DNA from 2 places in the Micromonospora sp. NBC_01638 genome. Region 2 is predicted to be linked to the other one. Evidence: riboswitches for the same ligand, from Rfam matches in the RefSeq annotation. Region 2 holds a riboswitch; the other holds the start of a gene.
What was found. Region 2 has a riboswitch for cyclic di-AMP ahead of OG811_RS11165 (NlpC/P60 family protein). Riboswitches for the same ligand answer to the same signal wherever they lie in the genome.

Region 1: linked by a shared signal. The riboswitch ahead of OG811_RS20575 (C39 family peptidase) and the one ahead of OG811_RS11165 (NlpC/P60 family protein) in region 2 are both predicted to bind cyclic di-AMP.

Annotation. Positions count from the first base shown of each region.
Region 1 covers NZ_CP109273.1:4,344,280-4,348,430, forward strand. The annotation lists gene OG811_RS20560 (acyltransferase family protein) at 1-40, shown strand, start outside; gene OG811_RS20565 (hypothetical protein) at 133-537, shown strand; gene OG811_RS20570 (hypothetical protein) at 668-1,438, shown strand; cyclic di-AMP (ydaO/yuaA leader) riboswitch at 1,723-1,863, shown strand; gene OG811_RS20575 (C39 family peptidase) at 2,101-2,946, shown strand; gene OG811_RS20580 (hypothetical protein) at 3,017-4,063, opposite strand.
Region 2 covers NZ_CP109273.1:2,369,084-2,373,234, forward strand. The annotation lists gene OG811_RS11155 (NlpC/P60 family protein) at 1-575, shown strand, start outside; gene OG811_RS11160 (N-acetylmuramoyl-L-alanine amidase) at 632-2,614, opposite strand; cyclic di-AMP (ydaO/yuaA leader) riboswitch at 2,850-2,985, shown strand; gene OG811_RS11165 (NlpC/P60 family protein) at 2,998-4,038, shown strand; gene dcd (dCTP deaminase) at 4,107-4,151, opposite strand, start outside.

The DNA of each region.
Region 1 (4,151 bases), 2.0 Mb from region 2:
CCCGGCCGACAGCCGATCAACGTACGTGGATTCGCGCTGACACCATCCACCCTGGTCGGTGGGATCGGCGCGGCGTGCGCCGACACGCCCGTGGTCGGTGCGTCCGGGCCGGCACGCCGGTAGCGTGGGGAGGTGCTTCCGGTCGCGCTCACCTGTCCGCTGTGGTGGGTGGCGCGCTGGGCGACACGGGTGCTGACCAGCCTCGCCGTCGTCGCGGCCCTGGCGCTTGGCGCGGGCCCGGCCACGGCCGTCGCACCAACGCTGAGCGCCGCGCCGAGCGCAGTGCCAATCCCGTTCGCCGCCGGATCGCCGGCGACGTCGTGCCGGCCCACCGTGGCGCAGGGGCCCGCTCAAACGGCCAAGGCGGTCCCTGATCGGGCCGCCGAGAAGTCCCCGACCTGGTCGGTCGACTCGCTGCCCGGCGGCCAGGTCACCGTCGTGGCCGGCGTGCTGCCGGTGTGCGCCCCCGGGTCCGACCGGCTGCCCCTCGTCGGCGGTCCGAGCAGCCGGGCGCCCCGGGCCCCACCCGGGCGCTGAGCCACCGGGATGAGCGTCCCGTCGCCGCGCCCTGTCGACCCACCAGCTCCGCCCCCGCCGATCCGTGGCCCGCCGTGGCCAGGTTGCCGGTCGGGCTCCACCGCATTGCTCTCTCCCCGAGGTGCCGACCATGGAGACCGTTGTCTTCTACCAGTTCGTGACCGAGGTTCCGCAGGCCGCCGCCATCTGGTCGGCCCTGTTCCTGCTGACACTGGGCGTACTCGCCGTGCTGGTCGCCCGACCCGAGCGGGACCGGCCCACGGACGACCCGCTCCCGGCGGCACCCACCGCTCGGGAGGTGGCCGAGGCCGAGGCCGTCGACCTGCGCCGGTACGCCGAGGAGGTGGCCGTCGCGGCGGCCGGCGCGGCCACGACCGCGCGGCGGCGACGCGCGGCCTGGCTGACCGCTCAGGAGGAGATGGAGCGGGCCTGGAACGGGTACGACGAGGCGGACATCGCGGCCCGTCGCTTCGCGGGTGCCGGGGCGCTGCCCACCCCGCATACCCCCCGCACCCCCGCCGAGTACGCCCTCCGGGAGCGCTACCTGCTCCGCGCGGCGACCGCGGCGCACTGGCGGGGCGACCTGACCATGGCGCAGCTGGGCGACGTGTTCGGGCACCGGCGCGGTTGGGATCCCCGGCGGCACCCGGTCGAGCAGGAGGTGGTGCTCAGTCGGGCGATCCGGGACGCGAGACGGGCCGACTACGAGGCCGCCGCCGCCCGGGAGCGGGCCGCGTGGCGGGATGCGGAACTGGCCGCCGACGCGGCTCGCACCCTCGCCGACGAGGCGTACGCGGCAGTGGCCCGGCTGCGGCCGAACCTGGTACCCGCTCGCCGGGCGGCGAACGGGACGTGCCGTCCCGCCGTCGTGGCACGCTGGCGTCCGGCCCGAGCAGGTTGAGCCCGATCCGTGATGTGAGCCCGGTCACGTAACTGGGAAATCGGGCGTCCGGCGCGATCGGCTCGATTTTTCCGGTGATTGTGACCGTATTATCGGCGGCCTGTCCGGTTGTCGCCCGCAGGCGTCACCATAACCGCTTGTCCCATCGAGTCACATCATCGGCAATACGCGCAGAAATTGTCGCGCCGATCGGGGTTTACGCAGGTGAACCTGGCTTGGCAGGGTGCGGACCGGCCAGTAGTGTCGTCTCGTCCGGTGCGGTAACCGATCGCAAGAGGCGACGCCGCGCCGACCCGCTCAATCGTGAAAACGAACCGGGGACCCACCAGTAAGTCCGGGGTGAATCCGCGAGCCATGGCCCGCGGTAGGGCGATCTTCCCGCCCGAATCCGTCAGCTAACCCGGTAGGCGGTGTCGGAAGGAGTTCCATCCTCGTGCAGCACCTTTCCACCCCTCGGTTGTTCCCTCGCCTCCACGGCGCAGCGGTGCCCCCGCTCATTCGTCCAGTGACGGTGAGCTGACCCCCCCGGGTCATCGCCTATCCCGCCCGGCAGCGCCGGGCGTTCCCCTGAGCGGTTCACCATCCGCGGACCACGGTCCGCGCGCTGGCGCCTGCCCGGATATACCGGTCCGGCCCCGGTGTGCCGCTCTCCCCCCGGATCCGTGGAGGACCCCGTGAAGCACACCCTGCAGCGTCAGCTCCGCCGTTTCGCCACCGAGCGCCCATACCAGATCGTTGCCGCCTCCGCCGCGGCCCTCGCGATCGCCACCACCACCGGTGGGCTGGTCGCCGTCGCCGACGACGACCCGGCCAGCCAGCGCACCGCGACCACGGTCGCCGAGATGCGCAGCGACACCGCCGCCTCCCGCGGTGAGGCGCGCGACGCGTCCCCCTCGGCCAGCGCCGCGCCGACCACCGCCCCGGCTACCACCGCCGCGTCACCCGCGGCCAACGCCAGCAGCAACCCGGACCTGAGCCTTAAGCCGGCCCCGCCGAAGCCGCCCGCGACGAAGATGCTCGACTACGACTACGAGGCGCAGAACACGTACTACAACTGCGGCCCGGCAGCCACCCGTAACGCGCTCAGCGCCGCCGGCATCGACCGCACCCAGAACGAGCTCGGTGCCAAACTGGGCACCACCGAGATGGGCACCAACTCGGCCCAGGACACCACCCGGGTGCTCAACGCCGAGGTGAAGGGTTCCCCGTACCGGACCCGGATGTTCGCCGGCGCGCCCAGCCCGGCGCAGATGGACCGGCTCCAGGCCGACGTCGTCAAGGCCATCACCGACGGCCGCGGCGTGGTGGCCAACGTCGTCGGCGACGCCACCGACACCAACGGCGGTTGGCGCTCCTACGGCGGCGGGCACTACGTCGCCGTGGTGGGTTACAAGGACAACGGCCGGACCGTGCGGATCGCCGACTCGGCGAACGCGGCCGACCCGTCGTACTGGATGACCACGATCGATCTGGCCAACTGGATCGCCAACCGGGGTTACTCCGCCTGACCTGGGCGCAGCCGACGCGGGCGCCGTCCCCCACAAGGGGCCGGCGCCCGCGTCGTCTTTGTCGGTGCGGTCAGTAGGTGATGAAGCCGTACAGCGCGAGGTGGTTCGACTTCGTTCCGCTGACCGTGTGGCCGATGCTGGACGGCTGGACGGTCCCCTTCACGAAGAGGTAGTCGATCTTGCTGGAGCCGTTGGTGGCCGCCGACCCGTAGCCGGTCATGCCGTAGCCGCTCAGCGTGCCGGGTGCGATGCCCGTACGGTTCGCGTCGATCCCCACGACGCGGACCGTGGAGGCGTTCAGCAGGCTGGTCGCGTCCGCGCCGAGGTGGATGCCGCTGTTGGCGATGCCCCGGTCGCCGTCGCCGGCGCAGGCGTTCTGCCGGTTTTCCTGCGGCAGGTGCATGGTCGCGGCGAACACGCTCGTGCCGGTCGCCTTGATGGTGAACCGGGCCGCGATGGCGCTGGTCCGCTTCCACTTGTGGTAGTCGGTGCTGTCCGGATCGCTGTTCGGCGGCTTGTACAGCGTGCATCCGGCACCGTTGGCGTACGCCGTGCCCGGCTTGAGCCAGCCAGCACTCCAGTATTTCGAGATGTCGCCAGCGGCGAGGTTGAGCGTCTGCTTGTTCCAGATGATGCCGTTGGTCTGCTTCTTCTTGAGGTCGCCGAGCGACTGCGAGCTGCACTTGTGCGTGCCACCCCAGGGCTCCGGGTCACTCCACGCCACGATCGCCCCGTAGGTGCCCGCCGGGTAGCCGAACTTCGCCGACAGTTGGTCGGCGTACGCCTCGGCCTGGCCGGTGCCGCGCACCTGCTGCACGATCAGGATGTCGGGCGCCACCACGGCGCTGGTGCCGGTGCGACCGGCGTCGTCGACCAGGATCGAGGTCAGGTGGTCCGGCCCGGAGATTCGGGTGCAGCTCCCGTCGGAGTTGTTCACCACCAGGTTCTCGATGTTGTTGTTGTAGACCCGTAGGACCCGGTCGGCTGCCGCGACCGCCTCGACACCCGACCCGCCGTCGCCGGTGGAGACGTCCATGGGTGTGCCGAGCGCGGGGTGGGTCGGCGGCGCGCCGAGCGCGACGGCCGCCAGGGTCGCGGCCAGTGCTGATCCGAGCATCCTGAACACTGTGGGCTCCTCTGCGCGAGGGGATCGACACGTGACGCTCCCCGTCCAGGCACCGCACTCTACAATGGACCTTGCTTGG
Region 2 (4,151 bases):
TGGCCGCGCAGGAGCGCAAGGAGGTCGCGGGCATCCTGGCCGTGCGGGACAAGTACGACGGCGAGAAGCAGAAGCTGGACGCGCTGATCGTCACCCAGACCAAGCAGCAGAACGAGCTGGCGGCCAAGAAGAAGCAGATCGACGTCGAGATCAAGCAGCTCGAGGCGTCAATGCCCAAGACCTCGGTCGTGACCGCGGACTGCCCGACCATCAACGGAGTGGTGAGCGCGGCCGCCCGTACCGCGATCAGGACCGCCTGCGGGAAGGTCGGCAAGCCGTACGTCTGGGGCGCCACCGGCCCGAACTCGTTCGACTGCTCGGGGCTGACCCAGTACGCCTACAAGGCGGCCGGCATCAGCCTCACCCACCACACGGGTGACCAGTGGAACGAGGGTAAGGCCGTCTCACGAGCCGACGCCCGCCCCGGTGACCTGGTCTTCTTCTTCTCCGGCCTGAGTCATGTCGGGCTGTATCTGGGCAACAACCAGATGGTGCACGCCCCCCGGGCCGGCAAACCGGTGCAGGTGTCCAGCATCAACACCATGCCGGTCGCCGGGTTCCGCAGACCCGGCTGATCCCCACAGGCACGACGACGGCCCCCGGTCACCCGACCGGGGGCCGTCGTGGTCGCTCAGCGGGGTGCGCCCACCGGGGACGGCAGCAACTGCACGTCGGCCAGGTCGACGTACATGATGCGGTGGCCGAACTGGATCTGCGCGTACCGGTTCTTGCCGCGGATCACCGTCCAGTCGCCGGGGGAGGAGCCGTCGAACGTGCTGGCCCGGTAGTACTCACCGGCCAGCACCGCGCCGACGGCGTACCGCTGCCCGGCAGCAAGGGTGTACTGCAGCGGCGAGATCGCCTGGTAGGGCACCCCGGCCGGGTAGGCCGTCTGCTCCGGGTACGCCCGTCCGTACACCGGGATCGTGGCCCGTCCGGGCTTCGGGGTGGCCACCATGCCGACGGTCCAACTGGCGGTCGGCGCGGACGCCGGGTTGTGGAACCACGCCCGTTGCCCGAGGTACCAGATGGACGTCCAGTCGCCCTGCCGGCCGGCCAGCGCGTACGTCTGGCCGGCGGAGGCCCGGGCGCCGTGATCCGACACCTCCATGGTGTTCGGGGTGCCGTCAGGGCGCAGCGCGATGTCGTTCACCAGTGGCGCGTCCGAGGATGGCGCGGTGTGCAGCACCACCGACGAGGATCCGCGCGGCGTGCACGGCACGGCAGGGGTGACGCATCCGGTGAACGCCGGCTGGTTGGTGGCGTGGTTCGGGTCGATTCGGACCAACCCGGTGGCCGGGGTGCCGGTGTCCAGTCGCGGCGCGTGCAGCAGGTCGAAGTAGTGCGTCCAGTCCCAGTACGGTCCCGGGTCCCAGTGCATTCCGCGTACGGTCGATGCGACGGTGCCGGGCACGTTGTCGTGGCCGATGATGTGTTGGCGGTCCAGGGGGATGCCCAGCCGCAGCGCGAGGTGTCGGACCAGCTTCGCCGACGTCCGGTACATCGCCTCGGTGTACCAGGTGCCCTGCGCGGCAAAGCCCTCGTGTTCCAGCCCGATCGACTTGGCGTTGACGTACCAGTTTCCGGCGTGCCAGCCGACGTCCTTGGTTTTCACGTGCTGGGCGATGTGCCCGTCCACCGAGCGCAGCGAGTAGTGCCAGCTCACGTAGGTCGGGTCCTGGACGAGTTTCAGGGTGGTCGCCCAGCTTGCCTCGGTGTCATGGATGGCGATGTACTCGATCTTCTGCCGTGCGGGCCGGTCGGAGAGGTCGTGGTTGCCGTAGTCCCCGTCGCCGAACGCCTCGTAGGGCGCGGGGATCCACTCACAGGAGATGGTGCGGGGGCACTCCAGCCCGTCCGGGCGGGCCAGGCGGCGCAGGCCCAGTCGGTCCAGCCAGGAACGCTCCGGCTGTACCGCGCGGGCCGGCAGCGTGATCCGCTGGCCGTCGTCGGTCACCCGGGACTCGCCGGCGCTGATCGTGGTGAAGACCTCGTCGGCGAAGGCCGCTGCGGCATCGGCGCTGTCCGCACCGGCGTAGCGGGCCACCGCGCCGTACCAGGCAGCCGGGTCGGTGCCGGCGCCAACCGGCGCGCCCAGCTCCCGTTGGTACGCGGCGAGCAGTGCCGCCCCGCCCCGGATGTTGACGCTCGCGTCGGTGCGCAGCGCCTCGGGTGCCGCGCCGGTCAGCGCTGCGGCGGTGTCCACGGTCTGCAACGCGGCGGTGGGCGGCGCGGGGTCTTCGGCCTGCCGAGGAGCGGGCGCCAGCGCGGGTCGGGAGTCGTCGCCACGCGGGTCCTCGGCGCCGGTGTCGTGGTGGCCGCGCCCAGGCAGGGCGACCACGTGGCGGGCGTCGGTCAGGTGCATCGGGCCGTAGCCGCCGCTGGTGCTCGGTGTGCCGGCGTTGCTGTCCCAGCGGGACTCCAGGTAGGAGACGCCGAGCAGCACGCCGGTCGGCACGCCGTACTCCGCTGCCGCCGCGGCGTACTGCTGCTGGCGGTCGGCGGTGGGTGCGGCGGCGGCAGCGCCGGCGGGTAGCGGTACCGCGGTCGCTGCGGCGACCACGGCGGCGGTGAGCAGTGCGCGCCGCCGGAGCGACAGGGTTGGATGGTGCATCGAACCCCCTAAATTCCACGGGATGAAGGTGAGGTCACCTTCGCGCCGCCCGGGAGCCTGCGTCAATACCTTTCTATCTGTCGACGCGTCAGGAAAGAAATCTTCGCGTACGGTCCGTCACCCTCCCTGATCGGTACGGAGTGTCACGGCCGCACGGGTTGCGGATCGGTAACAGGCGTCTCTACTCTGGTCATTCGTCGGCCCGATATCAGTTCCGCCCAGCCCGGGCGGTAACGGACCGACACCGCCGAGTCGTTTCCGAGCGAACCGGGGACCCAGGTCCCTCGGGGTGAATCCGCAGCCACTGCGGTAGGGCGCCGACTTCCCGCCCGAACCCGTCAGCTAACCCGGTAGGCGGTCAGGAAGAAGGAGTACGGAACCCGGTGGCACTCCATGCCCCGCGGCCGTCGTCCGAGCGGCCGGCAGCAGCCGGCCCGACGTCGATCGCGCCGCGCTCACGCTGGTCCCGCTTCACCACCGCTCTCGCCGCGCTGGCCGGCGTCGCCGTCGTCCTGACGGGCAGCGCCACGGCGGCCCACGCCGATCCGTCCGTCGCCGAGATCGAGCGCCAGATCGACGCCGACTGGAACAAACTCGAACCGATCATCGAACGGCACAACGCCACCCGGACCGACCTCGCCGCCAAGCGCAAGCAGGCGGACGCGCTGGCCGCCCGGATCGGCCCGCTGGAGCGCCAGGTCGACGCTGCGATGAACAAGGTCAGCGCGCTGGCCGTGCGCGCGTACAAGGGCGAGAACGTCTCGACCGTCAACGCGGTGCTGGGCAGTCGATCGCCCAGCGAGGTGGTTGGCCAGCTCGAGATGCTCGACCGGTTCGCGCACAACCAGCAGCAGGACGTGCGGCAGGTGGCCGACCTCCGCGATGAGCTGGCGAAGCAGAAGGCGCCGCTGGACGAGATGGTGGCCCAGCTGACCCGTACCGAGGCCCAGTTGGCGGCGAAGAAGAAGCAGATCAACGAGGAGATCGACCGGCTGCAGAAGCTGCGCATCAAGGTGTACGGCAACGGTGGCGGCGGTTCGCTGCGCCCGGCGCCCTGCCCCGGCAGCTATCCCGGTGGCGCTGCGGGCACGGCGGTCAAGTTCGCCTGCGCGCAGATCGGCAAGCCCTACGTCTGGGGTGCCGAGGGCCCGAACTCGTACGACTGCTCCGGGCTGATGCTGGCCGCCTGGGCGAAGGCCGGTGTGTCGCTGCCGCACAACGCCGCCGCGCAGAGCCGCGCCACCAAGAACGTCAGCAAGGCCGACCTGCGCCCCGGCGACCTGGTCTTCTACTACAGCGACATCCACCACGTCGGCATGTACGTCGGCGGTGGCTGGGTGGTGCACGCCTCGCAGGCCGGTCAACCGGTCAAGATGAAGAAGGTCGACGACGGCCCGATCCACAGCTACGGCCGCCCAGGCTGATCAGGGGTGACCGAAGGGCCCGTCGCGATTCGTCGCGGCGGGCCCTCGTCGTCTGGCTGTCGTACCGCTCAGCGGGTGGGCCAGGTGCGCCAGTGCTGCCAGGCGCGGCTCGG